DNA from 4 places in the Paraburkholderia sp. RL17-347-BIC-D genome. Region 3 is predicted to be linked to each of the others. Evidence: riboswitches for the same ligand, from Rfam matches in the RefSeq annotation. Region 3 holds a riboswitch; each other region holds the start of a gene.
What was found. A riboswitch is a leader RNA that binds a small molecule or an ion and turns the genes downstream of it on or off. The one in region 3 is predicted to bind cobalamin.
Positions count from the first base shown of each region.

Region 1: linked by a shared signal. The riboswitch ahead of cobG (precorrin-3B synthase) and the one ahead of cobA (uroporphyrinogen-III C-methyltransferase) in region 3 are both predicted to bind cobalamin.
Region 2: linked by a shared signal. The riboswitch ahead of P0D96_RS25630 (CbtB domain-containing protein) and the one ahead of cobA (uroporphyrinogen-III C-methyltransferase) in region 3 are both predicted to bind cobalamin.
Region 4: linked by a shared signal. The riboswitch ahead of P0D96_RS43995 (TonB-dependent receptor domain-containing protein) and the one ahead of cobA (uroporphyrinogen-III C-methyltransferase) in region 3 are both predicted to bind cobalamin.

Region 1 is NZ_JARESS010000011.1:92,064-99,201, forward strand. It holds gene cobJ (precorrin-3B C(17)-methyltransferase) at 1-1,687, opposite strand, end outside; gene P0D96_RS17125 (precorrin-2 C(20)-methyltransferase) at 1,684-2,415, opposite strand; gene P0D96_RS17130 (precorrin-8X methylmutase) at 2,416-3,042, opposite strand; gene cobG (precorrin-3B synthase) at 3,035-4,504, opposite strand; cobalamin riboswitch at 4,589-4,767, opposite strand; gene cbiE (precorrin-6y C5,15-methyltransferase (decarboxylating) subunit CbiE) at 4,852-6,276, shown strand; gene P0D96_RS17145 (cobalt-precorrin-5B (C(1))-methyltransferase) at 6,276-7,138, shown strand, end outside.
Region 2 is NZ_JARESS010000020.1:158,742-165,879, forward strand. It holds gene P0D96_RS25600 (porin) at 1-386, shown strand, start outside; gene P0D96_RS25605 (alpha/beta hydrolase) at 462-1,538, shown strand; gene P0D96_RS25610 (MFS transporter) at 1,535-2,893, shown strand; gene P0D96_RS25615 (alpha/beta hydrolase) at 2,913-3,917, shown strand; gene P0D96_RS25620 (hypothetical protein) at 3,984-4,424, shown strand; gene P0D96_RS25625 (histidine phosphatase family protein) at 4,443-5,030, opposite strand; adenosylcobalamin (AdoCbl) riboswitch at 5,119-5,272, shown strand; gene P0D96_RS25630 (CbtB domain-containing protein) at 5,275-5,496, shown strand; gene P0D96_RS25635 (CbtA family protein) at 5,508-6,248, shown strand.
Region 3 is NZ_JARESS010000037.1:4,645-11,782, forward strand. It holds gene cobN (cobaltochelatase subunit CobN) at 1-2,233, opposite strand, end outside; gene cobW (cobalamin biosynthesis protein CobW) at 2,240-3,331, opposite strand; cobalamin riboswitch at 3,531-3,811, opposite strand; cobalamin riboswitch at 3,879-4,130, shown strand; gene cobA (uroporphyrinogen-III C-methyltransferase) at 4,369-5,142, shown strand; gene P0D96_RS34350 (cobalamin biosynthesis protein) at 5,139-5,582, shown strand; gene cobO (cob(I)yrinic acid a,c-diamide adenosyltransferase) at 5,594-6,196, shown strand; gene P0D96_RS34360 (cobyrinic acid a,c-diamide synthase CobB) at 6,200-7,138, shown strand, end outside.
Region 4 is NZ_JARESS010000078.1:11,280-18,417, forward strand. It holds gene P0D96_RS43990 (FecCD family ABC transporter permease) at 1-674, opposite strand, end outside; gene P0D96_RS43995 (TonB-dependent receptor domain-containing protein) at 714-2,606, opposite strand; cobalamin riboswitch at 2,698-2,954, opposite strand; gene P0D96_RS44000 (ATPase) at 3,162-3,518, shown strand; gene P0D96_RS44005 (cell division protein ZapA) at 3,515-3,829, shown strand; RNA gene ssrS (6S RNA) at 3,956-4,137, shown strand; gene P0D96_RS44015 (EVE domain-containing protein) at 4,245-4,703, shown strand; gene P0D96_RS44020 (SIMPL domain-containing protein) at 4,891-5,622, shown strand; gene lgt (prolipoprotein diacylglyceryl transferase) at 5,731-6,636, opposite strand; gene P0D96_RS44030 (LysR family transcriptional regulator) at 6,756-7,138, opposite strand, start outside.

The sequences.
Region 1 (7,138 bases), on a different contig from region 3:
GCGTATAAACCCACTCACGACCTTCTGCCACGTTGCCAAACCGCCGCGTCGTCGACGACCCCACGATCACCATCGTGCGCATATCCACATCGGACGAGCGCAGTTCGCCTAGCGTGATCGTCCTCAGCGTGCTGCCGGGTCGACCGATGTCTCGGCCCAGCACAACCTGAGTTTGCGCCGCACGATACTCCCGTACGATGTCCAGCGCTTTATCCAGTTGCCATGGCCGTGCGCGCGAAATCGGGTTATAGAACGCCATCACCAGATCCGCTTCGGCGGCATGCCTCAGACGCTTTTCGATAATCGTCCAAGGCTTCAGATTGTCGGACAGCGACAGCATGCAGAAGTCGTGACCCAACGGCGCACCTGCTTGCGCCGCCGTTGCCATCGCCGCCGATACACCAGGCACGATCTTTAGTTCGACCGCCGCCCAATCCGCGTTATCCGACGACTCCAGCGCTTCGAGTGCCGCCGCCGCCATCGCGAACACCCCCGGATCGCCCGAGGACACCATGACCACCGCGCGTCCCTCGCTCGCCAGTTCGAACGCATGCCGCGCGCGTTGCATTTCCTCGCGATTGTCCGTGCCGTGAACGCGCTGGTCGGCGCGCAACGGGCCGGCCATCTTTACGTAGGTGTCGTAGCCGAGAATATCGGTGGCAACGTTGAGCGCCGTGCGAGCGGCCGGCACCATCAGATCGGCGCTGCCGGGCCCGAGACCGATCACGCTCAGGCGGCCACGCTTGCGGCCGATCGTGTCCGCATCGATGGCGAGCGGCGCCAACGCCAGCGCGACGCCTGCAACTGCATCGTTGTGCAACGTCTCGTAGGGAATGCGCAGCGCGGCGTGCAGCAGGTTGGCAGGCGGCTCGCCATCTTCGGGGCGTGCCAGCGCGAAACGCAACGGCACGTCCAGGTTCGCCGCGGCTTCGGCAAGTGCCGGGTCCGCCATGCGATCAGACGGTGCCAGCAAGGCCGCGAGCGACAGCGGCGCGAGACCATGCGAGTCCAGTGCCTCGCGCACGCGCGCCACGATGCCGCCATCCACGCCCGTCACCGCCGCGACCACGCTGCGTGGATGAATCACCAGTTCATCCTCGCGTCCGTCCCATGCTCGCGGCGTCACGCGAATCGCAAGACGCGCCGAGGCGGAGCGGGGTAGTTGCGCGTCGTCGAGCCACGGCGCTTCGCCTTCGATGCGCGTGCTTTCGCCGGCCAGCAGGTCCGACACGAAGCGCTTGCCTTGGCCGATGTCGGCGAGCGTATAGCCGTCGGGCGGATTGAGCAGGCAGGTGCCGAAACGCAATTCGCCACTCGTCGTGATGGCGGCCGGCACGGCCAGCATCGCGGCAATTTCGCGCGCCATCAGGTTGACGCCGGCGAGGCCGCCGAGCAGCGGCACGACCGCGCTGCCGTCTTCGGCAACGGCCAGCACCGGCGGCTCGACGCCCTTGTTCGACAACGATGGCGCGAGGCAACGAATCACGATCCCTGTCGCGCACAACGCGACGATCGGCGTGCCGCGCGCATACAGTTCCCGCAGATGCGCGCCGAGTTCGTTATACGACACGTCCGCTTCGACGCGTCCTTGCAACGCATGCACCTGGCTGCCGGCATACAACGCCTGAATGCGCCGCGCCGTCGCCAACGCGCCCGTGCCGAGAATCACGATCGCGGGCGCGCTCATCCTTGCCATTTTTCCCCCGGCACCACGAGCAGCGAGAAATACGGCGACGCCATCGGATCCACTTCGGCGAGCGGCACGATGCGTTGATTGCCCATCGTCGCGCGTTCGACGTAGAGCGCGCGGTCCGCGAGACCGAGTTCGCCGAGCACGCGCCGCACCTTGTCGAAGTTGCGGCCGAGTTTCATCACGACGGCGGCGTCGGCGTCGGCGAGACGCCGGCGCAGTTCGTCTTCCGGCAACACGCCCGAGAGTACCGACAGGCTCTGATTGCGATACACCAGCGGCGCGCCGAGCACGGCGGCGCCGCCGAGCATCGAGCAGACGCCGGGCACCACTTCGCTTTCGTAGCGCGCCGCAAGGCGATCGTGCAGATACATGTACGAGCCGTAGAAGAACGGATCGCCCTCGCAGATCACCGCGACGTCGCGGCCCGCATCGAGGTGAGCGGCGACGACTTCCGCGGCGGTGTCGTAGAAGTCGGCGATGATCGCTTCATACGAAAGCGGCGGTTCGAGCGCCTCCGTCGTGACGGGATACACCAGCGGCAGATGCTGTTGCGCGTCGTGCAAATGCGCCTCGATGATGCTGAACGCGTTGCCTTTCTTGCCCTTGGCGACGAAGTACGCGACCACCGGCGACGCCTTCAGCAAACGCAGCGCTTTCAGTGTGATGAGTTCCGGGTCGCCGGGGCCGACGCCGAGTCCGAACAAACGTCCTTGCGCCGTCATTTATTCGACCTCCGTGGCCAGCGCGTTCACCGCGGCTGCCGCCATCGCGCTGCCGCCGCGCCGGCCATGCACCACCACGTAGGGCACGCCGCGGCTGTCGTCCGCGAGCATGGCTTTGGATTCGGCCGCGCCGACAAAACCCACTGGAAAGCCGAGAATCAGCGCGGGTTTGGGCGCACCGGCGTCGAGCATATCGAGCAGATGAAAGAGGGCGGTCGGCGCATTGCCGATCACCACGACGCTGCCCGCCAGATGTGGCCGCCACAATTCGAGCGCCGCCGCCGAGCGTGTATTGCCGAGTTCGCGTGCGAGCGACGGCACGTCCGGATGCGCGAGCGTACAGATGACTTCGTTGTGCGCCGGCAGCCGCGCACGCGTGATGCCTTGCGCGACCATGCCGGCATCGCACAGGATCGGCGCGCCTTGCGCGAGCGCCGCGCGGCCCGCTGCGCCCGCGCCTGCGGACGATTGCAGATCGTCGATCACGTCGACCATGCCGCACGCGTGGATCACGCGCACCGCGAGTTTCTCGAGGTCGGCGGGAATGCGCGACAAGTCGGCCTCCGCGCGAATCGTCGCGAAGGATTGGCGATAGATCTCCTGACCGTCGCGAATGTAATCAAGCATCGGTGTCACTCCGGGCGAGGCGTTCGAGCATGTCGGCGGCCTGGCCGATCGTCAGTTGGCGCGCGACGCACTGGCCGAAACCGGGCTGGCCGTCGCGTCGATAAAGGTCATAGAGGCCGGGCGCGGCTCCGAGCAGCGTGTACGGTGCGCAATGCGCGGCGGCGCACGAGCGCGAGCAGCCGCTCAGATGCACGTCGACGTCCGCAGGCAGGCGGGCCGCGAGGCGCAGCGCGTCGGACTTGGTGTCGGCGAGGCCCTTCACGCAGCCGCTCGATCCGGCGCACGCGATCAGGCGCGTGATGGCTTGCGCGGAATCGCAGGCGAGACCGAGCGTGTTCAGACCGGACAGCACTGTCGGGACGGCGTGCGTGGCGATGTCGGGTAGCAGCACGCTTTGCCAGGGTGTTAGGCGAAGCGTGCCGTTGCCGTGCTGTTGCGAAAGTGTCGCGAGGCCGTTAAGGGTGTCGGCGTCGAGGCGTCCGAGCGACGGCTGGCCGCCGACGTGCCAGGTTTCGGCCACGCGTTGAGCGTGGGCGCCGAGGCGGAGGCTGGCGTCGGCCGGTGCAACGCGATGCCACTTGGCCAGCTTCGCGTTTTGCGTCAGTGGGAAGTCGAGATATCGCTGAGCGTGACGCAGTACAGCATTGACGGAATGCGCGGCTAGCAGATGGCGCATGCGCGTGGCGTCGGCGGAAGCGAGGTCGAGGAATGTGAGGAGCAGCGCGCGGACTAGTGCGGTGACTTGCGAAGGAAGTATCGCGGCTAATGCGCCTGTGCCGTCTGCGCGGGGCTTGTCCGGCGCGATGCGCTCGCTGTGTGCTAAAAAGCCAGCAGACTCGCTAACAGGCGGACAACCCGCCAACCCGAACACGAACCGCACGCCATCCGCCTCTTGCGATGCCGCCAGCCACACATCGTGCGGATGATCCACTCTCGCGAGCCGCTCGCCGCCGTCCAGCAGCAGCGCGAATTTCGGCGATAGCGCCGCGAAACGCGCTTCGCTTTGCAGCATCGTGAGCAACTCGGCGCTTAGCGGGCGCGTGTCGAACAGGGCGAACGGATCGCGTCCGGCAGCGGGGCTGATCATTACGTTGCGCACGTCGTCGGCTGCGGCTGCGGCGAGTGCGTCCGCAGCGTTCCCCGCGCCGGTCGCCGGCATCGGCCCGAGACCCGCATCGACCAAAGCCGCAATCAACGCCGCCTCGTCACCGCGCTTCACCCCACGCACCTGCACATTCGCCCGATTGGTCAGCTCGATCACCCCGGCCGCGTACCGTGCGCTGGCCTGCGCGACCGCCCGAGCCTGCGCCGCGCTCAATTCACCGCCGGGCAACTTGATCCGGCAAATCCCGCCGTCGCGCGCGGCGACGATGCGCAGCAGCCCCGGACACGCCGAGGGCCGCAGCGTGAGAGCCGCGTCGGATAAAACGGTGAAAGGCGAAGCTTGATTCAAGACGGACACCGGGTTTAGCGTCGCGCGACGGCCCGAGCAAGCCGCGAGGCGGGCATTGCTACGGCATCGGTACACCCCGCCCGATGTTGGCTGGCACGAACAGTCTCGCCGGCAGGTCTCCTGGCTGGCAGGTCGTGGTCCGCCGCGGCCTTCCCGGTCGAACCAGTGGCGTGGAGCGCAGGCGGACTCGCTGCATACAGTTGCGGGGGCAGCCACAGCGGCACTGTGTTCCCTCTTCGGCCCCGAAGGGCACCGGCGGCTGTATTATGCCTTTTTTCGAACAGCACAACGAGGCTGGACGCTTTGATCGGCGTGGCACAGCGCATTATTTGAAGACACAGAACGAGGATGGATGCATGCCGGCGTGGCTGACGGTGGTGGGCATAGGCGACGACGGCTTCGCCGGTTTGGGAAGGCCCGCGCGGCGTGCTTTGCTGGAAGCATCAGTGGTGTACGGCGGCGAACGCCATCTGGCGATGCTGCCCGCGCGCCTCACTGCGCGCCGTGCCGCGTGGCCGCGTCCGTTCGATCTCGCACCGCTGCTCGCCGAGCGCGGTGGCGCCGTGTGCGTGCTGGCGAGCGGCGACCCGATGCTGTTCGGCGTCGGCGCGACGCTCGCGCGGCAATTGCCGGCGGGGGAGTTGCGGGTGCTGCCCGCGCCCTCGTCGTTGTCGCTCGCGGCCGCGCGCCTCGGCTGGCCGTTGCAGGACATCGCGACGGTGTCGCTGGTGGGCCGGCCGTTGTCCACGCTGAACGCGCATCTGCACGACGGCGCGCGCGTGTTCGTGCTGAGCGCGGACGGCCGCACGCCCGCGGCGCTCGCAGAACTACTGAATGCACGCGGTTTCGGGGCGACACGCATGAGCGTGCTGGAACACCTGGGCGGCGAGTTGGAACGGCGCATCGACGGCCGCGCGGATCAGTGGTCCGCGGGCGAGGTGGCCGCGCTGAACCTGATCGCGCTCGACTGCCGTGCCACTGAAGGCGCGCCGCGTCTGCCGCTGACCTGCGGTTTGCCCGACGACGCCTTTCGCCACGACGGCCAGTTGACCAAGCGTGACGTGCGCGCGATCACGCTCGCGCGCCTCGCGCCGACGCCGGGCGAATTGCTGTGGGACGTGGGCGCGGGCAGCGGCTCGATCGGCATCGAATGGATGCGCGCGCATGCCACCTGCCGCGCGATCGCGATTGAAGGACACGCGGAGCGGCAACGCTTTATCGAACACAATCGCGATGCGCTGGGTGTGCCGGGCCTGCAACTCGTGGCGGGCCGCGCACCTGAAGCGCTGCAGGGGTTGCCGGTGCCGGACGCCGTGTTCATCGGCGGCGGCGTGACGGCGCCGGGCGTGCTGGAGGCTTGCTGGGCCAGTCTGCGCGAAGGCGGCCGGTTGGTCGCCAATGCGGTCACGTTGCAAGGCGAGGCGGCGTTGGCGGCATGGCGCGAGCGGCATGGCGGGACGTTGACGCGGATCGCGTTGGCGGATGCGCAACCGCTCGGCGGTTTCGATACGTGGCGGCAGGCGTTGCCGATTACGCTGTTGGAGGCGACGAAGCCGGTCGGGGGCGGGGACGTGAACGCCGCTGGAACCGCTAACGCGATTGACGCCGCGACTGCCGAGAGTTTCACGAACGCTACCAACGTTAAGACCGGCACGAACGCCAAGAACGACGCGAACGCCAAGAGTGCCACGAACGCCGTGAGCTCCACGAGTGTCACGAACGAAGCGAAAGCTACGAAAGGCACAAGCACCACCAACACCGACTTACCGCAAAAACCCTGATGCGCGAAGAAACGCCCGAACACCCCGCGCCGCTGCGTAGCGGCTACACGACCGGCAGTTGCGCCACCGCGACGTCGCTGGCGGCGGCGCGTCTGTTGCTCGCGGGTGTCGTCAGCGAGGTCGCCGAGATCGTGTTGCCGAAGGGCCAGCATGTGCCAATGCCGCTGGTGTTCTGCCGCCTGATCGACAACGGCAGCGGCGGCGCCGAAGCCGGCACCGTCAAGGACGCCGGCGACGATCCCGACGTCACGCACGGCGCGGTCGTCTTCGCTCGCGTGCGCCTCGTCGCCGAACCGGGCGTGATATTTCGCGCGGGGCCGGGCGTCGGCACGGTGACGCGCGCGGGATTGACGCTGCCGGTCGGCGAACCCGCCATCAACCCGGTGCCGCGCAGAATGATGACCGAGCATCTCGCCGAACTCGCAGCGGAGCATGCGTATGGCGGCGGCTTCGAAGTGACGATCGGCGTGGAAGGCGGCGAAGCGCTCGCGCTGAAAACGATGAACCCGCGCCTCGGCATTCTCGGCGGGTTGTCGATCCTCGGCACCACCGGTATCGTGCGGCCCTTCTCGTGCTCGGCGTATATCGCGTCGATCCATCAGGGCATCGACGTCGCGCGCGCGAACGGCTACACGCATCTCGCCGCCTGCACCGGCAACGCGAGCGAGGACGCAATGCGCGCGCATTACGGCCTGCCGGATATCGCATTGATCGAAATGGGCGACTTCGTCGGCGCGGTGCTCAAGCATATGAAGCGCGCGCCCGTCGAGCGCCTGAGCGTGTGCGGCGGCTTCGGCAAGCTCAGCAAGCTGGCGGCGGGGCATCTCGACCTGCATAGCCGCAATTCGAGCATCGACCTCGA
Region 2 (7,138 bases), on a different contig from region 3:
ACTGGAGCGCCTCGGCGCGCGAGCTGCTCGGCGACGTCACGCTGATGGGCGGCTATGAGCACTATTTGTTTAACCCGACCAAGGGCAAGTCGGTGTCGTCGGCATTGTGGTTCGGCGGCGTGCGCTATCTGATCGCGCCGGCTTTCCGCCTGACGGTCGCCGCGTACTACCAGAGCAACAAGGCGGACAACGTGTCGAACTCGTTGATGGGCGTGCTGGGCGCGGACTATATTCTGTCGAAGCGAACCGATGTGTACGCAACGGTCGCGTATGCCGCGTCCACGCACTACGCTAACGACCAGTACACACCCGTCGGTTTGACGAGCGACACCGCGTTTGGTCCGAACCAGACCGGCGTGACGCTCGGCATTCGCCATCGATTCTGAATACTCTGTTTTTCAACGACGGATTCGACGATGCGCCGCGTTCAAGACAGTACACGGCGATCAGGAGCAAGCTGCATGACTTTCAATCTTTCACGACGTATTGGGGTGCTGTGTGCGTCAACCGTCGCTGCCCTGCTAGCGACGCTCGCGCAACCCGCGCTCGCGGTCCATGCTTACGAGCCGCATCTGAAGCCGGTGGCGACGATCTCGGATACGCGCTTCACGCTCGACACGCCGCAAGGGCACGCGGAATTTCCGCTGTATCTGTCGAAGGATTGGAACGTCGCGCAGCCGCAAGTGTCGCGCGCGGTGATCGTGATTCATGGCAAGCTGCGCAACGCGGACGTGTACTTTCGCACCGCGCAGAATGCTCGCGATGCCGCGCACGCGGACCCCGACGCCACGCTGTTGATCGCGCCGCAATTCCTCGCCACGCTAGACACGCGCGTGCATGACGAACCGGCCGATCTGCTGCGCTGGACCGGCGACGCCTGGATGGGCGGCGAAGCGGCGCGCGCGCCGCTGCCGATCAGTTCCTACGAGGTGCTCGACGCGATCGTCGCGCGTCTTGCCGATCGCAAGCTGTTTCCCAATCTGCGGCACGTGGTGTTCGCCGGGCATTCGGGCGGCGGGCAAGTCGTGCAGCGCTACGCCGTCGCGGCGCGCAACATCGCCGCGCTGACCGGCGAGGGCATCGACGTGCGTTACGTGGTGGCGAGTCCGTCCACGTATGCCTATTTCGATGCGCAACGGCCCAACGCGCAAGGCATTGCCGCGCCGTTCGATGCCGCGCAATGTCCCGACTTCAATCAATGGAAATACGGCATGGACAACCGGCCGCCCTATCTCGACGACCGAACACCCGCGCAACTCGAAGCGACCTATGCGGCGCGCCGGATCGACTACCTCGTCGGCGGCGCGGATGACGATCCGCAGCAAAGCGCGCTCGACAGAACCTGCGCCGCCGAAGCGCAAGGGCCGCAACGCGTCGCGCGCGCCGAGGCGTACTACCGGTATATCCAGTCGCGTCATCCGGACGGTTTGAAGCAGCGCTTTCATATCGTGCCGGGCGTGGGGCACAACGGCGCGCGCATGCTGACGTCGGTGTGCGCGCTGGCGGCGATGTTCGACACTCCGGGATGCGAGCAATGAGCGAAGCGACCTTCAATCAACGCGACGGTACCGCGTCCGAAGCCGACACGTCGAACGGCCTGAGTCCGTCGATGGTGCGGCGCGCGATCTTCGCCTCCGTCCTCGGTAACGGCTTAGAGTGGTTCGACTTTCTGATCTACGGCTACTTCGCGAAGATCATCGCGCAAGTGTTCTTTCCCGGCGGCAGTGGATTCGTGTCGATCATGCTGACGCTCGCCACGTTCGCCGTCGGTTTCATCGTGCGGCCGATCGGCGGCATTCTGCTCGGCATCTACGCGGACCGCGCGGGGCGCCGCAAAGCGCTTTCGCTGCTGATCATTTCGATGGCGGCCAGCACGCTGCTGATGGGTCTCACGCCGGGCTATGCGCGCATTGGCATCGCGGCGCCGCTGCTGGTGGTGCTCGCGCGCCTGTTGCAAGGGCTCTCCGTGGGCGGACAGTTCGCGACGGCATCGGCGATGCTGGTCGAGTATGCGCCGCCGCACAAGAAGATGTTTTACGGCAGCTTCAATATGTCGGCGCAGGCGTTCGCGTTGCTGCTGTCGTCCGGGGTCGGCTATCTGCTGACCACGCAACTCACCCATGAGCAACTGGTGGCGTGGGGCTGGCGACTGCCGTTTCTGTTCGGCGCGTTGGCCGGGCCGTTTGGCTTCTACATCCGGCATCGCGTGGCCGAATCGCCGGAGTTCGAGCGGCTGCTCGATCACAAGGACAAACCGCCGCGCGTCACGATCCGCCAGTTCTTCCGCGACAACGGCGATGCGGCGATCTGCGCGATGGGCGTGATCATCATCGGGGCGGCGACCAATTATGTGTGGCACTCGTATCTGTCGGTGTATGTCGAACGGCAATTGCATTTGCCGCTCTCCACCGCGTTGCTCGGCGCGTTCGTGTCCGGCGTGTTGAATCTGTTTCTGTTTCCGCTGTCGGGCAAGCTCGCCGATCGTTATGACGCGTACCGGTTGTTCTATCCGATCGTGATCGCGTGGATGGTCTGCGTGTATCCGCTGTATCACTTCGTCGTGACGAATCCGACGCCGGGGCATCTGTTCATCGCGCAGATGATCGCCACGGTGTTCCTCGCCGCAATGTCCGGTGCGCATCCCGGCATGCTCGCAACATTGTTCCCGGTGCGCAGCCGTTCGGCGGGTGTGGCGCTCTCGTACAACATCGCGGTGACGCTGTTCGGCGGCATGGCACCGCTCACCATCACCGGCTTGACGCGCGTGACCGGCAGCAGTCTCACGCCCGCCTTCTACCTGATTTTTGCCGGCTTCGTGTCGCTCGCGATGGTGTACTTCACGCGCGCCGGACGCATGTCGGGCGGCGCGGCGGCGAGGCCCGCCACCCATTGATCAACCACGAGCCTATTGCATGACCCAGCCTTTCATCACAGACGACGAACGCGCGCCGAATGAGCATCCGGTCACGGTCGTCGCAAGCCGGCATCTGAGCGTCACGACGCAAGCCGGCAGCGGCACCGTGCCCGTGTTTTCGAACGGCGACTGGCTAGCGCCGACGCGCGAAGTCCAACGCGCCGTGATTCTGATTCATGGCCGCCTGCGCAACGGCGACACGTATTTCGAACTCGCGCAGCGTTCCTGCGCGCTCGCCGGCGGCAGTGCGGCCGATACGCTGCTGATCGTGCCGCAGTTTCTCGCGACGGCGGATGTCGAGGCGCACGAGGTGCCGCCGTCCACGTTGCATTGGGACTGGACGAGCTGGATGGGCGGGGAGAACGCGGAGGGTCCCGCGCCGATCAGTTCGTTCGATGTGCTCGACGCCATTCTGCATACGCTTGCTTCGCGCGAGCAGTTCGCGTCGCTTGCCGAGGTGGTGATCGCGGGGCACTCGGGCGGCGCACAAGTCGTGCAGCGCTATGCGGTGGTGGCGCGCGACGAGGCGCCGCTCGCGGCGCGCGGCATCGCGCTGCGCTACGTGGTCGCGAATTCTTCGTCATATGTGTACTTCGATGCGATGCGGCCGGTTGCGTCCGGCGAATTCGCGGCGTTCGATCGGGCGATGTGTCCGTCGTTCAATCGCTGGAAATATGGGCTCGAGGATTTGCCGGGCTATGCGGGCGACGCGGCTTCTGCCGCAGCGCTCGAAGCGCGTTACGCGCAGCGTGACGTCACCGTGCTGCTCGGCGGCGCGGATTGCGATCCGCAGCATCCGGCGCTCGACCGTTCATGCGCGGCGCTGGCGCAAGGGGAACACCGGCTCGGGCGCGGGCTGGCTTATGCGCGCTATATGACGTTGCGGCATCCGGAAGGATTGGCGAAGCACCGGACGTATGTGATCGATGGTGTCGGGCACGATGCCAAGGGGATTTTTGCTTCGGCGCAAGGACTGGCGGCTTTGTTTGCTACTGGGCTGTGAGTGCGCATGGGCACGAAGCGTGCTATCGCGCTAATACCTGTGAGTGACTTCAAGGACCGCGCCGACATGAACAGAACCCGATTACTTGTCACCTCGCTTGCCGCTGCATCGCTGGGCGTCTTGTTGACCGGCAGCGCATATGCCGACGATGCGCCTAGCCCGTGTACCTCGCTGAAACGGATCGTCGCGGCCACCCCTGGCGGGCTCGCTTCATTGACGCCGGACGACGGCAAGGGCGTCGCGCAACCTTATGGCGACGACGCGCAATGTTCGGCGAGCCGCGGTGCGTATCAATGCAACTGGACGCCGCATCACGACGCCGGTTCGAATGCAGACGCGCTGCAAGCTGTCGCGGCGGACATCGCATCGTGTCTGCCGGACGCCACGCACGATCAGAATTCGCCGGGACGTCAGCACTTTTATCTGGGTGCGAAGGGCAAGCGGACCGACATCACGCTGACGCCGACCGGTTCGAACAAGCTGCGTCTGGTGGTGTCGGGTAAGTAAACCGCCGCACGAAGGTGGCTAGCGTGAGGCCGGCCACCATGTCCAGCCGCGCGACGAGCGCCGCAACTCGATTATCGAAAGCGGCGCGATTTCAATGCGCGGAAACACGGCGGGCGATGCCCCTAGCGCATGCACGATCGCTGCCCGGAGCACCGGCGCATGGGTGACGGCGATCACGTCGCGCGCATGGTTGGGTGCACGATCCTTCGCGCCGTTTTGCGCGTCGAGCCATTCTCCTACCCGTTTCACGAGTTGACTGAACGACTCGCCGCCGTGCGGCGCGGCGTCGGGATCGCGCGCCCATGCGGCGAGGTCTTGCGGCGCTTCGGCAGCGAGGTCGGCCAACCGCCGCCCCTGCCATGCGCCGTAGTTCATATCCGCCAGACCGGCGTCGACCGATGCCGCGAGGCCCAGGGCGGCTGCCGTCTCGCGCGCGCAGACGGCCGGGCTGACGAAAGCGGCCGCGTCGTCCACTGTCGCGAGACGCGTGCGCGCCGCTTGGGCTTCGGCGAGGCCACGGGCGTCGAGCGGGTCGTCGGCAGGAAAACGGCCTGCGCGCTGGGCGGCGGTCGATGCGTGGCTGATCAGTAACAGCCGAGTGTCCATTCTGTTCATGTCCTGTGAAGCGGCGCCCCGAAGCCGAACGCGAGCGGGATGAAGCGTACGTTTTGCGTTGCCGGGTGCCGAAGTTTAGCGCGTAGAATAGCGGGACTGCGAAGCGCGGAAGCCGGTGAGAGCCCGGCGCGGTCGCGCCACTGTAATCGGCAGCACAAGCCGAAAGCCAGACCTGAGCTTCGCACCAATCCTCTGCAATGACTATCGGGGCGCGTTACCCCAGGAGATGTCCATCATGAACGACGCTGTTTTCGATCCCGCCAACCAGCCTGTTGCTCAACCCACGCCGATTCCGCTGCGCGAGTTGTTGCCCTGGGTCGTGTTCGGCGGTTTGCTGTTGTTGCTCGCTCTTTACTTCGTGGGTGCGGAACAGGGCGCCACCTCGCTGGTGCCGGGCATGTACGTGCATGAGTTCGTGCACGACGGCCGCCATCTGCTCGGCTTTCCCTGCCACTAACGGAGTCGACCATGGTTGGTAAATTGTTGGTACGCGGGATGCTTGCAGGCATCGCCGCGGGACTGCTCACGTTCGGCTTTGCCCGGGTGGTGGGCGAGCCGCAGGTGAATCAGGCGATTTCGTTCGAAGAAAAAGCCGACGCCGCGAAAGGCGAGGCCGCTGAACCCGAGATTGTGAGCCGCGATACGCAGCGGGGTATCGGCCTGTTGACTGGCGTGGTGACTTACGGCGCGGCATTCGGCGGGCTGTTCTCGCTGGTGTTCGCGTACGCCTATGGACGAGTGGGCGCATTGAGCCCGCGCGCGTTGTCCGCGTGGCTTGCGCTTGGCGCGTTCATTGCGCTGGCGGTCGTGCCGAATCTGAAGTATCCGGCGAACCCGCCTTCGGTCGGCGACCCTGAAACGATTGGGACGCGGACGGGTTTGTTCTTCCTGATGATTGCGATATCGCTGGCCGCGATGGTGTTTTCGCTCAAGGTGCGGCGCCGTGCGGCTATGAAGCTTGGCGCGTGGAACGGCTCGATTGTGGGGGCGGCGGTGTTCATCGTGATCATCGCCGCGGTGCAGTTGTCGATGCCCACGATCAACGAAGTGCCGGAGGCTTTCCCGGCGGTGCTGCTGTGGAAATTCCGCGTCGCGGCGCTGGGCATGCAGGCGATTATGTGGGCGACGATCGGGCTGCTGTTTGGGGCGCTGGTTGAGCGGAGTGCGTTTATGCGGGTGGGGGGAAGGTCGGCGGTGAAGTCGGTTTGATGCTTTGGATTTGGTGAGCGCAACAGGTTTGGTGGTTGCGCTCCGCGTCTTGCTCTCGCACTTCGCTCTCCGTGCTTTGCGCGCAGTGGTCAAGAAGGGTTCTGCGTCAAGGAGTTGGGGCGGTTGTGGGGTGGTTATCCACAGGCTTGCGAACAATTTCTGTTGATAACTTTGCGCGCGCGACACTGCGCCCAAATGAATACTTTCAACCAGATGGCGAGAGGATGCTGAACCGGCAGTTTGTCGTGGAGAGTACTTGACCACATTGCCGCCTAGCCGTGGCTCAACTGGACTTTCTTTCATCACGTCAGCAAGGGACGCGTTACACCCGGCACGCACTTGGATTGAAGTCCTTGAGCAGCGACCCACAGAAATGTCCGCGCGACAGCGCTAGTACCCGCAACCATATCGCGTGAACCTTCCGGGCGAATCCGGTTCCCCCTTTCTGTCTGCAAAGTCACTTGTCCCTGAGGACTATCCAGCTCCCTCAGCAACCCCCGTCGTATCTGCGCGTTCCAAGCATGGCTGCCTTGGCCCGCCTCGTGCGAGTTTTTTTCTGCGCTGACTGGACAGAATATCGCTGGGTGTGATTTCCGGGGCACTGCATGAACCTTTGGGACAACCTGGATTGCCCTTTCCGTAGTTGAAAAATTCGGCGTGGCGCACTTCACTCACCTAGCACAGAATCGTCCTCGCATACCTCAAAAAAAGTTACCCAAATTTCTGCTTTCCATTAAGCATTTTCCTGGTTATGCGAAGTACCTATCTATTTAATCGGTTTGACCAGATTTTACAGTCGTCTTATATACGCATCATAAAAGTCACTTTGATAATGGAGAACGTGAATTTTTGAACGGGGGCGGCGTATGAAGTCATGCGGAAGCCGGTTG
Region 3 (7,138 bases):
ACAGATGATCCATCCGCAGATCACGCGCCAGCGCGTCGATCAAACCGGCCTTGCCGCCTTGGCCGTCGCCGACCGGAAAACGCCCCAACGCCAGCAACGTATCGCGCCGCTGCACGCCATCAGGCGATTGCCCGAACGTATGCAAGCCATCGCGAATCTGCGCCTCCTTCAACTCGCACAACCACGCATCGACGCGCGTGAGCAGCGCGTCTTCATCGTCCTGCCCGTTCGGCGCCGCGAGACTCAGCTCCTCATGCAGCTTATGTTCGACGATGGTCGCCAGAATCGTGCGTCGCAACAGCTTCGAGCGGCGCGGATCGACCATCAGCGCTTCATAATATTCGTCGACCTGGCGCTCGAGATCCTGCAAGGGTCCGTAACTTTCGGCGCGCGTGAGCGGCGGCATCAGGTGATCGATGATGACGGCCTGCGCGCGGCGTTTCGCCTGGCTGCCCTCGCCGGGATCGTTGACGATGAACGGATACAGATGCGGCATCGGCCCGAGAATCAGATCGGGCCAGCAGGCATCGCTCAACGCGACGCTCTTGCCGGGCAGCCATTCCAGATTGCCGTGCTTGCCGACATGCACGATCGCGTCGATGCCGAACTGGTGACGCAACCAGAAATAGAACGCCAGATACGCATGCGGCGGCACGAGTTCGGCGTCGTGATAGCTCGCGTAGTCGCCCTGTTCGCGCGAACGCGACGGTTGAATGCCGACGAACACCTGTCCGCAGCGCCAGCCCGCGATCATGAAGCGGCCGCGTCGCAGCTTCGGGTCCTGTTCGGGCGTACCCCAACGTGCGTTGAGAGCCTGGCGCGCCTCGGCGGGCAACGCATTGAAATGCGCGAGATAGTCGTCGAGAGCCAGGCTTTGCAGCGCGGGACGCAGATCGCGCACGACCGGATCGTTGGTCACGCCTTCGGTGAGCTTCTTCAACAACGCGTCGCCGTTCGCGGGCAAGTCGGCGAGACGATAGCCCTCGGCGCGCAGCATCGACAGAATGCCGACCACCGAGGCGGGCGTATCGAGGCCCACGCCATTGCCGATGCGCCCTTCGCTCATCGGATAGTTGGCGAGGATCAGCGCGAGTTTCTTGTCCACGTTATCGAGTGAACGCAGACGGCACCAGCGCCGGCTCAGTTCAGCGAGAAAGCCGACTCGTTCGGCGTCAGGCTGATAACGCACCACGTCGACCTGAGTGTGAGGACAACGGTACGCGAGCCCCTTGAAACTGATCGCGCGCGTGATGATGCGGCCATCCACTTCCGGCAGCGCGATATGCATGGCGATATCGCGCGAATTGAGGCCTTGATTGTCCTTGACCCAATCCTCGCGATTGCCGCCGCTCAGGATCACCTGGAACACCGGCGCATCGCCGGCGAGCGCGAGTGGCTCGGGGTCGTCGATCGCCGACGCGGCGAAGGCGGTCGTATTCAGCACCAGTGCGACATCGTGCTGCGCGCACAGCGACTGCACGACGTCTCGGCTCATCGCATCTTTCAGCGAAGTAATCGCGATCGGCAGCGGATTCAGGCCTTGCGATTCGAGCGCGTCGATCAGCGCATCGAACACGGTCGTATTGGCGGCCTGCAGATGCGCCTTGTAGAACAGGATCGCCGCGACCGGCGCGTCCTGCCGCCAGCGCGCCTGCCAATCGGCAACCGTCGGCGTGTCACGCTCGGGATGGTAGAGCGTCGCGGCAGGCAACGCGCGCGGTGGCGCCGGTTCGCGTCCCCACCCGCAGACACGGTGCGCGATACAGCGCAGGAACGCCTCGGCATTTTGTGGGCCGCCTTCACGCAGATAGCGCCAGAGCTGATGGCACAGATCGGCGCTCGCGGTGCTGCGCGCGAGCAGGTTCGGATCTTCCTGCAGATCGCCGGAAAACATCGCGAGCGTCTGCTGCTTGCGCTCGGCGAGCGCCACCACCTGCTCGATGCCGTAAGGCCAATACGCCTCGCCGCCGAGGTGATCGACCACCACCACGCGTGCATGCTGCAAGACGTCTTCGACATAGAAATCGACCGACGCCGGTTGCCGCAAATACGTGACGTTCGCGAGCCGCACGCTCGGGAAGCCCTCACCCAGGCGCGGAAAAACGCTCGCCAGCAGCGACAGCGTGGTATCGGCGGAACTGAGCACCACGATATCCGCGGGCTGCTGATCGATACGGATCACGCCTTGCGTATCGTCGACAAAACCGCCAGGCGTGGTACGCAGCAGATGCATGAGCGCTTACGCCTGTTGCGTTTCGACGCTCGACGGCACGCCGAGCGCCGCGTCGAACGCGCGCTGCAACGCGGCCTGATCGAGATCCTCGCCGATCAGCACGAAGCGGCTCCGGCCGCTTTCGCCGGCCTGCCAGCGTCGATCGAAATAGCTGTCGAAGCGCCGGCCCACGCCCTGGATCACCAGACGCATCACCGCGCCCGGCAGCGCCGCGAAACCTTTGACGCGGTAAATCGTGTTCGTTTCGACCAGACGCTGCAACGCAGCGATCACCGCTTCGCGCGACGACACATTCGCCTGCACGACCACCGAGTCGAATTCGTCATGATGGTGGTCGGCGTCGTCGGCGGAACCGTGGTGATCGTGGCGCAAGTGGATCGTGTCTTCCGAGGCCGCTTCGAGGCCCAGCAACGTGTGCAGATCGAGTTGCCCCATGTGCGCGCGCACGATCTTCACTTGCGGCGGAATCTCCTCGCGGAGCAACACTTCAACCGCGCTTTGCTGCGCGTCGTCGAGCAAATCCGTCTTGTTCAGAATCACCAGATCGGCCGCGGACAACTGATCTTCAAACAGTTCGTGCAACGGCGACTCGTGATCGAGATTCGGATCGGCCTTGCGTTGCGCATCCACGGCGACGGGGTTGTCGGCAAACTGACCGCTCGCGGCGGCCGGGCCGTCCACCACGGTGACCACGGCATCGACGGTGAAACTGTTCTTGATCTGCGGCCAGTTGAAGGCCTGCACCAGCGGCTTCGGCAACGCGAGACCCGACGTCTCGATCAGCACGTGATCGATCTGATCGCGGCGTTCCACGAGCTTTTCCATCACCGGAAAAAACTCTTCCTGCACGGTGCAGCACAAGCAGCCGTTCGCGAGTTCATACAGTTGGCCTTCGGTTTCGACACCGTTTTCATCGCAACCTATGCCGCAACCCTTGAGGATTTCCCCGTCGATGCCGAGTTCGCCGAACTCGTTGACGATCACCGCGATGCGCTTGCCGCCCGCATGCTGAAGAATATGCCGCAGCAGCGTGGTCTTGCCGCTGCCGAGAAAGCCCGTGACGATGGTGACGGGGATCTTGCGCATTTGAGTTTGCATCGTGAGGTCCATCCGTAGGAGTTGCACGCGCACGCCGCTGTGTCTGTATGGCCATCTGCCTACGCCGGGCAAAACGAGGCACAGGCCCGGCCAGCCACGACGATAACAAAACACGGGGACGAACGACGGCGTTGCCGCGACAACAGAAAAACAGAAAGCGGGAATGAGGTCATGAACGCAGCGCCGCATCCCCGCGGCGTTCGTCCTTCGTATTCTGGCCGGTATCCGGGCTGGCGAAAGCGCCGCTTCCCCTTCCCGGGCGAGTGATTTCTCGCCCAGTGGTGATATGCCGACGCGGCCTTGCGCGTGGACATCGAAGCCGGCTCCGCGGCGCTAATGAACTGAACTTAGCACCACATTTCGCTTACCGTTGCGGGGGCAGCACAGGTTGACCCGATCCATGGCAGGTGGGTACCCTGTTTCCCGTTTAACTGCATGCGCACGAGCGCGCATACGAGCACCAAAGTGCGTGCGAGTGTAGGCCCGCGGCCCGGTGCCGTCAAGGAACCGCAAGCCGCAAGCGCTTATCGGGCGGGGCGCCATGTGCTATCGTATGCGCGCGTTTGGTGCCCGCACATGCATTCGCGTGTGCAGTTAAACGGGAAACAGGCGGCGCTCCATGCGCTCAACCTGTGCTGTCCCCGCAACGGTAAGCGACCTGCGGCGCAATCTTGAGTTGTCTTACGCCGCGCATGCGTTTTTTCGATGCCACTGTCCAGCACATTCCAGCGAATGCGGACGGGAAGGCAAAGCGCATGAGGCCGCCAGCCCGGATACCGGCCAGACGCGGAGGCGGCGAACCTCAGGGCAACATCGCGCCGCCGGCCGCCGGAATCCGCGAGGGACGGATGTGAAGGCGCTGAAGCACGACATAGTGTGTCCACGTATGCGGATTCCGGCTGGAATCGCTACGCGCCACACATTGCGCCGTGCCTGAATCCGTCGTACCGCATGACCCCAAAGTCCGCCGCCTGGCGACCGTCCGCGCTTTACCCCTTTCCGCTTGTCACGACATGGCGCTCGCCATGCACGCCGCGATGACCCGCGCCTGGCTGATCGGCGCCGGCCCCGGCGACGTCGAGCTCATGACCATCAAGGCGACCCGTGCATTGGCGCAGGCCGACGTGGTGCTGGTCGACGATCTGGTGAATCCCGAGGTGCTGCAGTTCGCGCGTGCCGACGCGCTCGTCGTCTACGTCGGCAAACGCGGCGGCCATCCATCCACGCCGCAGGACGGCATCGTCGCGCAGTTGCTCGAACATGTGCGGGCCGGGCGCAGCGTCGCGCGTTTGAAAGGCGGCGATCCGTTCGTATTCGGCCGTGGCGGCGAAGAACAGCAGGCACTGCACGCGGCGGGCATCGAGGTGGAAGTCATCAACGGCATTACTGCGGGAATCGCGGCGCCCGCGGCGATCGGCATTCCCGTCACGCATCGCGATCACGCGCAGGGCGTGGTGTTCGTCACCGGACACGGCGCGGGCAGCGGCGAGCCGGACTGGGCCGCGCTCGCGGCCACCCGCATGACGCTCGTGATCTACATGGGCATGCGGCGGCTCAACGATATCGTCGGCGCGTTGCTCGCGGCCGGCATGAGCGCCGACACGCCGTGCGCGGCGATCGAATCGGCCACGCGTCCCGGGCAACGCCATGCGCTCGCGCGGCTCGGCGAATTCGCCGATATCGTCGCGCGCGCCGGGCTCGGCTCGCCGGCGATCGTGGTGATCGGCGGTGTGGCGTCGCTAGCCTTGGAGCGCGCGGCGGCGCAGGCCGACGCTGCAACGCCGCCCGCAGACGGAACGGATACGCAATGAAAACGCTGAGCGTCGGCATCGGTTGCCGTTTGCACAGCCCGGCTGCGCAGATCGAAGCCGCGGTGCGCGCCGCGCTCGGCGCGCATTCGTTCGACGAAATCCGCAGCGTGGCCTCGGTCGATACCAAAGCCGACGAAACGGGCCTGCTCGAATTTTGCGCACGTCATGCGCTGCCGCTGACATTCTTCAGCCTTGATCAGATCGCGTCGATGCCCGTGGCGGAGCCTTCGGCGGCAGTGCGCGAGCATCTCGGCGTGGACGGTGTTTGCGAGCCGTGTGCGCTGCTTGCCGCGACTGCCGGGCTCGGCGAACCCGGCGCGCTCAATGCGGATCGAGCCCGCCTCGTCGTGCGCAAAACCGTCCATGCCGGCGTCACCGTGGCGATTGCTTCGAGCGCCGCGCACGCCGATAGTGAACACCCAAACAACGACACTCAGTAACAGGACCTGCCATGAAGACCGATCCCGAATCGCATCAACGCATGACCGAGCGTCGCCGCGAAGGCCACGAGAAAAAACAGGCCAACGCCACCGTCGAAAAAGGCCTGCTGATCGTCAACACCGGCACCGGCAAAGGCAAAACCACCGCCGCGTTCGGCATGGCCGTGCGCGTGCTCGGCCACGGCATGCGCCTGGGTGTCGTGCAGTTCATCAAGGGCGCGCTGCACACGTCGGAGCGCGACTTTCTCGGCGCGATCGCCAACTGCGATTTCGTCACGATGGGCGACGGCTACACCTGGAACACGCAGAACCGCGACGCCGACATCGCGACCGCGCGCAAAGGCTGGGACGAAGCGCGCCGCATGATCGAGAGCGGCGATTACCAGATGGTGATCCTCGACGAGCTGAACACGGTACTCAAGTACGAATACCTGCCGCTCGACGAAGTCCTCGCGGTGCTGACCGCGCGCGCGCCCATGCTGCATGTGGTGGTGACCGGCCGCCACGCGCCGGACGCGTTGATCGAAGCCGCCGATCTCGTCACCGAAATGCGCATCGTCAAGCATCCGTATCGCGAGCAAGGCGTGAAAGCGCAGCGCGGCGTGGAGTTCTGAGCGATGGCCGCGTGCCCCGCCCTGTTCATCAGCGCGCCCGCGTCGGGCCAAGGCAAGACCACGATCACGGCGGGTCTCGCGCGCTACCATCGGCGGCTGGGGCGACGCGTGCGCGTCTTCAAGACCGGACCGGACTTTCTCGATCCGATGATTCTGGCGCGCGCGAGCGGCGCGCCCGTGCTCTCACTCGATCTATGGATGGTGGGCGAAGCCGCCTGCCGCACGCTGCTCGCGCAAGCGGCCGCCGAAGCCGATCTGATCCTGATCGAAGGCGTGATGGGTCTGTTCGACGGCACGCCGAGCAGCGCCGATCTCGCCACCACGTTCGGCGTGCCGGTGCTCGCGGTGATTTCGGCGAAGGCGATGGCGCAGACCTTCGGCGCGGTCGCCTTCGGTCTCGCGCAATTCCGGCCGCAGGTGCCGTTTTATGGCGTGCTCGCCAATCGCGTCGGCTCCGCGCGGCATGCGCAGATGCTCGAAGAAGCGTTACCGCCGGAGTTGCGCTGGTGCGGGCACATTGCCGCCAGCGATGAAATCGCGCTGCCCGACCGGCACCTCGGCTTGCATCAGGCGGACGAAATCGACGATCTCGACGCGCGCCTGGATCGTGCCGCTGACACTCTAGGCCGCACCGCGCTCGCCGAACTCCCACCGCCTGTCGAATTCGGCGCGCCCTTATCGGACGTCCTGCCGCGCCTGCTGGAAGGCAAGACAATTGCGATTGCGCGCGACGCCGCGTTCTCGTTCATCTATCCGGCCAACATCGCGCTGCTGGAAGCACTCGGCGCGCAAGTCGCCTTCTTCTCGCCGCTCGCCGACGAAGCACTGCCGGAACACGCCGACGCTTTGTACCTTCCCGGCGGCTACCCTGAACTGCACGCCGAAGCGCTGGCCAGCAACGCCCGCAGCGCCGCAAGCATTCACGCGCACGCGAGCTCCGGC
Region 4 (7,138 bases), on a different contig from region 3:
AGCACGATAGCGAGGGCGGCGAGCGCCGTCCAGGGCATCGTGCCGCCGTTGAGGTCGCCGGTCAGCCAGAACAGCATGCCGCGCAAGCGATTGTCGGGTGCGAGGTTGAGCAGCAAAGTAATGAGCGCGCCCCAGCCGGCCGCGATCACCGCGCCAGTCAACAGCAAGCGCGGCGACGTGTCCTGCGGCTCGCCGCGCCACAACTCGCGGCGCGCGAGGCCGAGCACCAGCAGGATCGACACGAATGCGCCGGCGAACGCGCTCGCGTCGACGATCCACCATGCGCAACCGGCGATCATCGCGATCAGCGCAAAAGTCGCCGCGCCGCCCGATACGCCCAACACGTAGGGCTCGGCGAGTGGATTGCGCAACAGCACTTGCAGCAACGCGCCGGCCAGCGCGAGCAACGCGCCGCAGGCGAAACCGGCCACTGCGCGCGGCAAGCGCAGCGTGCGGACGATCTCGGCGGCTAAGTCAGAAGAACCGACAGACGACGCATGCGACGGCATCAGCGCTGCCAGCACGCGCATCGGCGCAAGCGACACGCTGCCCAACGCAAGCGACGCCATCAACACCGCCACAGCGATCACGGCGAGCGCAAGCCAGATCGCGGCCGCGCGCTTCGCGCTCATCACGCGCAGTGTCGCGGGCATCGAACTCGCGTGTCGGCTCATGTGTCGGCTCATCCGCACGACCTTAGCGAAGCGACTCGCTCACTGCTGCTGCCAACCAACCGTGAGATACGCACCGCGCCGCGGCGAGTTATACGAGTAGGCCGTTTCATAGTCCTTGTCCAACAGATTCTGGATTTGCGCGGCCACGTACCATGCTTTCGTGATGTTGTAGCGCGCCGACAGATTCACCACGCCATAGCCGCCCAGTTTGCCGCTGCTGTCATTGCTCGGGCCGCTCACGATCCACTCGCCGCCGACGCGCCACGCGGCGATGCTGCGGTTCACCGTCAGCGCCCCGAAGCGCCGCGCACGCCGCACGAGGTCGGCATCGTTGTCGAGGTCGACGGGATTTTGCAGCGTCACCGACGCGCGCACATCCGTCTTGCCGACATGGCCGCTCCACGATCCTTCGAGCCCCTGCACCTTTGCATGGCCGACGTTCTGTGCCAGATAGATACCGGGCGTCACCTGCTCGTAGCTAATCAGATTCGCGTAGCGCGTCTGGAATGCGGTCAGGCGCATCACGCCGAGCGCATTCGATGCGTAGTGCAGCGCGGCTTCGATCGAATGGCTGCGCTCCGGCTGGATCGACGGATTGCCGCTGAACGGATAGTACAGATCGTCGAAGCTGGGCGCGCGAAACGAATCCGAATAGCTTGCGGTCACCTTCCAATGGCCGGTGATGTCGAAGCCATAGCCGAGATAGTAACTGTTCGCTCCGCCGAAATCGGAATACTGGTCGCGCCGCACGTTGGCCTGAATCTGATTGCGCCCGAAGCGCCCCGTATAGCCGACGAAACCTGAATCCACATGCCGGTCGGGCGCCGCGAACGTATCCGAATCGAGGCTCTGATCGAGATGCTCATAGCCGACCTGCAACTTCTGCTGCGCGGCCAGCGCGAAATCGTTCTGCCATGTGTACTGGCGATTGTCGGTATCGAAGCGGCCGTTGTACACGCCGTTGGTATTCGACACGCTGCGGTCGTCACCTTCGGCGACGATGAAGTGCGTCGTCCACCAGTCGGTCAGCCTGCCGTTCGCGAACACCGAGACCTGGCGCACTTTGCTGTACAGGTTGTTCAGATCGGTCGGCACGCCGTACGCATTGTCGTAGCTGTTGTTGCCGTTCGACTGGAAGTAGCTGGCGCCGGCATCCCATTTGTCGTTGAACTTGTGGCGCAGCGAAGCCGAGATGCTCTCGTTCAGATAGCCGTTCGCATTCGGATTGGCGTTGGGCGCCTCGCGTGGATTGAGCGACGAGAAGCCGTCGTCTTTCGACCGCGCGAGCGAGATGCTGAAGGTCGTGTTGCCGTCTTTATCCAATGCGCCGTTCACGCCGGCCTGCTGCGTCTGCGTGTGATAGCTGCCGTAGCCCAGCGAAAAATTGAAACGCGGCGGGTGGTCACCGCCCTCTTTCGTGAATACCTGCACCACGCCGCCAATCGCGCCCGAGCCGTACAACGCCGACACGTTGCCGTTCACCACCTCGACGTGATCGATCTGGTCGAGCGGAATCTGCGCGAGTTGCGGCGCACCCAGGCTCACCGAATCGACCCGCACGCCGTCGATCAGCAGCAGCGATTGCGTCGACGACGCGCCGCGCAAATAGAGGCTGGTGGTCGAACCAGGGCCACCTGTACGTGAGATTTGCGCGCCGGGAGCGAGTTGCAGGAGGCCGGGCAAATCGGTCGCGGTGGTGTCGGCGATATCCTGCTGATCGAACAGCGACGTCTGCGGGATCGCATCGGCGAGTGCTTGCGGCCCGCGCTCCGCGGTCACCACCACGGGCGACAGCACCGCCGAAGACGGCACGGCGGCCGATGAATCCGCCGCCGAGGACGAAGAAGAAGATGAAGGAGCAGCTTGCGCAGGCACGACGATCGGCAGGCCCGCGAAGGCGAGCAACGCCGCGCGGGCGAAGGGGGACAGCATGGGATGAAAGTCCTGTGGATAGCGTGCGCGGCCCGCTTCCCCGCAGGCCGATGCGTAACGAGGCGCCCGCGTATTTAACATTTTCGCGCGTGACGTGCCTCTCCCTCTGGCCGGTATCCGGGCTGGCGACACATCGATTCCGCCTTCCCACGCGTGACGCGCAGTGGCACACTCGCGAGTTGAACTTCCAACACGCGATCAGAATCGACTTGCATGACGAATGCTGTCGCTTACCGTTGCGGGGGCAGCGCAGGTTGGCGCGTTCACGTGAACGGCGCGCCCTGCTTCCCGTTTAACTGCGCGCGCCGTTGAAAAGCGCACGCGGGCACCAGAGTGCGGCAAGTTTAGGAGCGGCCTCGGGGTCCGTCAATAATGCCGGGACCGTGGGCCATCTGTTCTGTTAAGTGCAGGCTATTGTCCGACGCGTGAGTACTTTTTCATCATATGGTCGATAAAAGCCTGCACAAAGCGATGTTGTTACGTCTCGAAACGAGACAATTGTCGGAACCTGCGACATTCCGCGCTAAAATGCGATGTCTTTAGAGGACGCAGCACATGCTCACCGAACTCGAAACACTTTCACAGAATATCGGCAAGCTGATTGCGATCAGCCAACGCCACAATGAAGCGCGACTCGCGCTCGAAGAGCAGCTCGCCCAATCGCGCGCCGAAGTCGAAGCCACGCGCACGGAACTTGCAATGCTGCGCGAGGAACGTAACGCGCTGCAGGCGGAACGCGACGCGCTATCGGCGAAGATCGACGACGCACAGGTGCGCCTGAATGCGATTCTCGAGAAGCTGCCGCGTGCCCGCGCGAACAGCGAGCCGGACAACCAGCTCGATCTGCTCGAGCCGGCTCAGCACGAAGTCGAAGCTGAGAGCGACGTGACCCGCCACGGAGAAAATGCATGACCACCAAGCAGATCGAAGTATCGATCCTCGGCGTGCCCTATCGCCTCGCCTGCTCGCCGGAAACGGAAGCGGCGCTGCTCGAAGCGGTCGCACGCGTCGACGCCGAAATGTCGAAGATCCGCAATAACAGCAACGTGCGCGGCACGGATCGCATTGCTGTCATGGCTGCGCTGTCGCTGGCATCGGAACTGCTTAGACTGCAATCGAGCGTGAGACACGGAGAAGCATTTCCCGCTGAAGAAATCCGGCGTACAATGCATCAAATGAACGAACAGCTGGGTACTGTGATTGAGCAGTACAGCATGCAGTAAGGGTCGTGTGTTATCGTGCTGCCGGTCCTGAGATCGGCGGCGGATTCAAACGGAGTGCGTGAGCACAAGGCGTGCAAGATTCAGCAAACGTTTGAGTTCAATCGGTAGTTCAGCTTCATCGGTTTAGCTTCCCTGCCTGGTTCGCCAAGGTCATATATTCCTTGAACCAATGCCATGTGCACGGTTGCGGAAATTTGTAGCACGGGTGTGCGCGTCACTCTGTCTGATGTACCCGAAGTGTTGCTAACTGCGACCAATTCTGAACCCCCGGTTCAGGATGCCGGCCTAGCGGCTAAGGCGGGGACCTTATTTAGAACGGCATCGGACTTCGGTTCGGTGCCGTTTTTCTTTGGGCGCTGTTTTTTGTACGCCGATTTTCTCCGCATCTTCAACCCCTTAACGTTCAATTCGATTCATGCGCTACTGGCTAATGAAGTCCGAACCGGACGAAGCAAGCATCGATCATCTCGCCAACGCACCGCATCGCACGTTGCCGTGGACCGGCGTGCGCAACTATCAGGCGCGCAATTTCATGCGCGACATGATGCAGGTCGGCGACGGTGTGCTGTTCTATCACTCGAGCTGTCCCGAGCCCGGCATCGCGGGAATCGCCGAGGTATCGTCCACCGCGTATCCGGACCCCACGCAGTTCGATAAGAAGAGTCCCTACTACGACGCGAAGTCGTCGCAGGAAACGCCGCGCTGGGTGCTCGTCGATGTGGTGTTCAAGAAGAAGATCCCGCTGATTCCGCTCGCCGCGCTGCGCGAGCATGACGAACTCAAGGACATGCGCGTGCTCGCCAAAGGCAACCGCCTGTCGATCACGCCGGTGACCGAAGCCGAATGGCGCTTCATTACCAAGCGGCTCGCTTGAGCTTGCATGCCTGATGGATGCGCGACGCGTATTCATGCACACGCAAACGTTAAAGCAACGTCAAACCGGGGAACCAAGCTCAGGTTACAAGCGCCTAACGGACTCAAAAACGGGACTCGCAAACGCCGTGCCATTGCGCGGCGCTTGCCCCGATCGTGCACAACCTGTTCAAGCAAGGAGTCCAACAATGACGAAAAACACCGCACGTGCACTCGCTTTCGCTCTCGTCTGCGCCGCGCCTGCCGCGCTCGCACTGACGCCGGCCGGCGCACGCGCGCAAGGCGTCATGCAGTATCAGCCGGCCGGCGTGCTGTCGCTCAACGCGCAGGCCAGCGCGGAAGTGCCGCAAGACGTCGTCGATATCACGCTGTTCTACGAGCAGGAAGCGAGCGATCCGTCGGCGCTCACGGCAACGCTGAACCAGCGCGCCGATTCGGCGCTGCAAAAGGCCAAGGGTGTGAACAGCGTAACGGCACGCACGGGTTCGTTCTCGATCTATCCGTCCACCGACCGTGACGGGCGCATTTCCGCATGGCGCGGCCGCACGGAGATCGTGCTCGAATCGCACGACTTCGCCGCGGTGTCGAAACTCGCGGGTCAAATGGCATCGATCATGCAGGTCGGCAACGTGCAGTTCTCGCTCTCGCCTGAAGCGCAGCGCGCGGCCGAGCAGAAGCTCACCGGCGAAGCGATCAAGTCGTTCCGCGAACAGGCCGCTTCATCCGCGCAGGCGTTCGGCTACAGCGGTTATTCGATTCGCGAGGTCAACGTCGGCCACAACGGCGTGATGCCGCGTCCGATGATGATGATGAGCGCACGCGCCATGGGCGCCGACGCGAAGGCTTCGGCGCCGGTGCCGATCGAAGGCGGCACGTCGACGGTCACTGTGAATGTGTCGGGCTCGGTGCAGATGAAGTAACGCGTTTTTTTACTGCTTGCAGCGGTGCTTTGACGCAGCAAGAGAAAAAGCCACGGCATGCCGTGGCTTTTTCTCATTGGCTACGATAAAACGTAGCGGTCAGTCAGATCAACTCGCACTGACCGCCTGCGCCGGTTCACGGCGCGCGCGGCGATAAGACCACACCAGCATGGCGATACCGGCGAGGATCATCGGCAGCGACAGCCATTGGCCCATGGAAAGCCCCATGGCCAGCAGACCGAGGAAATCGTCCGGCTCACGCGCGAATTCGACCGTGAAGCGCGCGAGGCCGTAGCCGATCAGAAACACGGCGGAAATCGCGCCCATCGGCTTCGGTTTGCGCGAGAAGAAGAACAGCACGAAGAACAGCGCGACGCCTTCCAGCGCGATTTCATACAGCTCCGACGGATGGCGCGGCAGCATGTGATATTGCGCGAACACTTCGTTCAGATGCCATTGCGCGGCCAATTGCGGATGCGCGGTGAGCCACGCGGCGTCGTCGGGCGCGGCGCCCGGAAACAGCATGGCCCACGGCGCCGACGGATCGGTCACGCGGCCCCACAACTCGCCATTGATGAAGTTGCCGAGGCGCCCTGCCGCGAGGCCGGTGGGCACCATCGGCGCGACGAAGTCGGTAACTTGCAGCCACGAGCGTTTGCGCTGGTACGCGAACAGCACCATGGCAAACGTCACGCCGAGAAAGCCGCCGTGAAACGACATGCCGCCTTCCCACACCTTGAAGATGTCGAGCGGATGCGCGAAATAAAAGCTCGCCTTGTAGAACAGCACGTAGCCGAGCCGGCCGCCGAGAATCGTGCCCAGCACGCCGTAAAACAGCATGTCGTCGATATCTTTGGCGGTCCAGCCTTGCGCGGCGACGTACGGCAAACGCAGCCGCAGCCGGCCGACGACGATCGCCGCGATGAACGCGACGAGGTACATCAGTCCATACCAGCGCACTGCGAGCGGCCCCAGATGAATGGCAACGGGGTCGAAATTGGGGTGAATGAGCATCGTGTTGTTATGGGCAGTTCAGGTTCAGAAGCAGGTTTTATCTGGGTGGGCGGCGCTGCCCGCACCTTGCGGTGCATGCATTGGACGGTCCGGCCGGCAATGCGTTCGCGAGGACACGTCTAAATGCGCGGCGCGGCGGACGGCTGCGCTTCGACGGTCGACGCATGCCCCCGCACGATGTCGATGAAGCCCGCCAGTACCGGGCTCACCTCCGCGGTCCGCCAGACGAGGCCCGTCTCGATCGCGGGCACCGACTCGGAAAGCGGCCGGTACACGACGCCGGTGCGGCGCAGATTACGCAACGATTGCGGCACCAGTGCGACACCCATGCCGGCCGACACGAGGCTTACGATCGTTTGCATCTGGATCGCTTCCTGGCCGACCCGGGGCGCGAGGCCCGCCACGCCATAGCAATCCATAATGATGTCATAAAAGCCTGGCGCCAGACGTCTTGGGAAGACCACGAGCGGTGCATCGGCGACGTCGCGCAGGCTGATCGGCG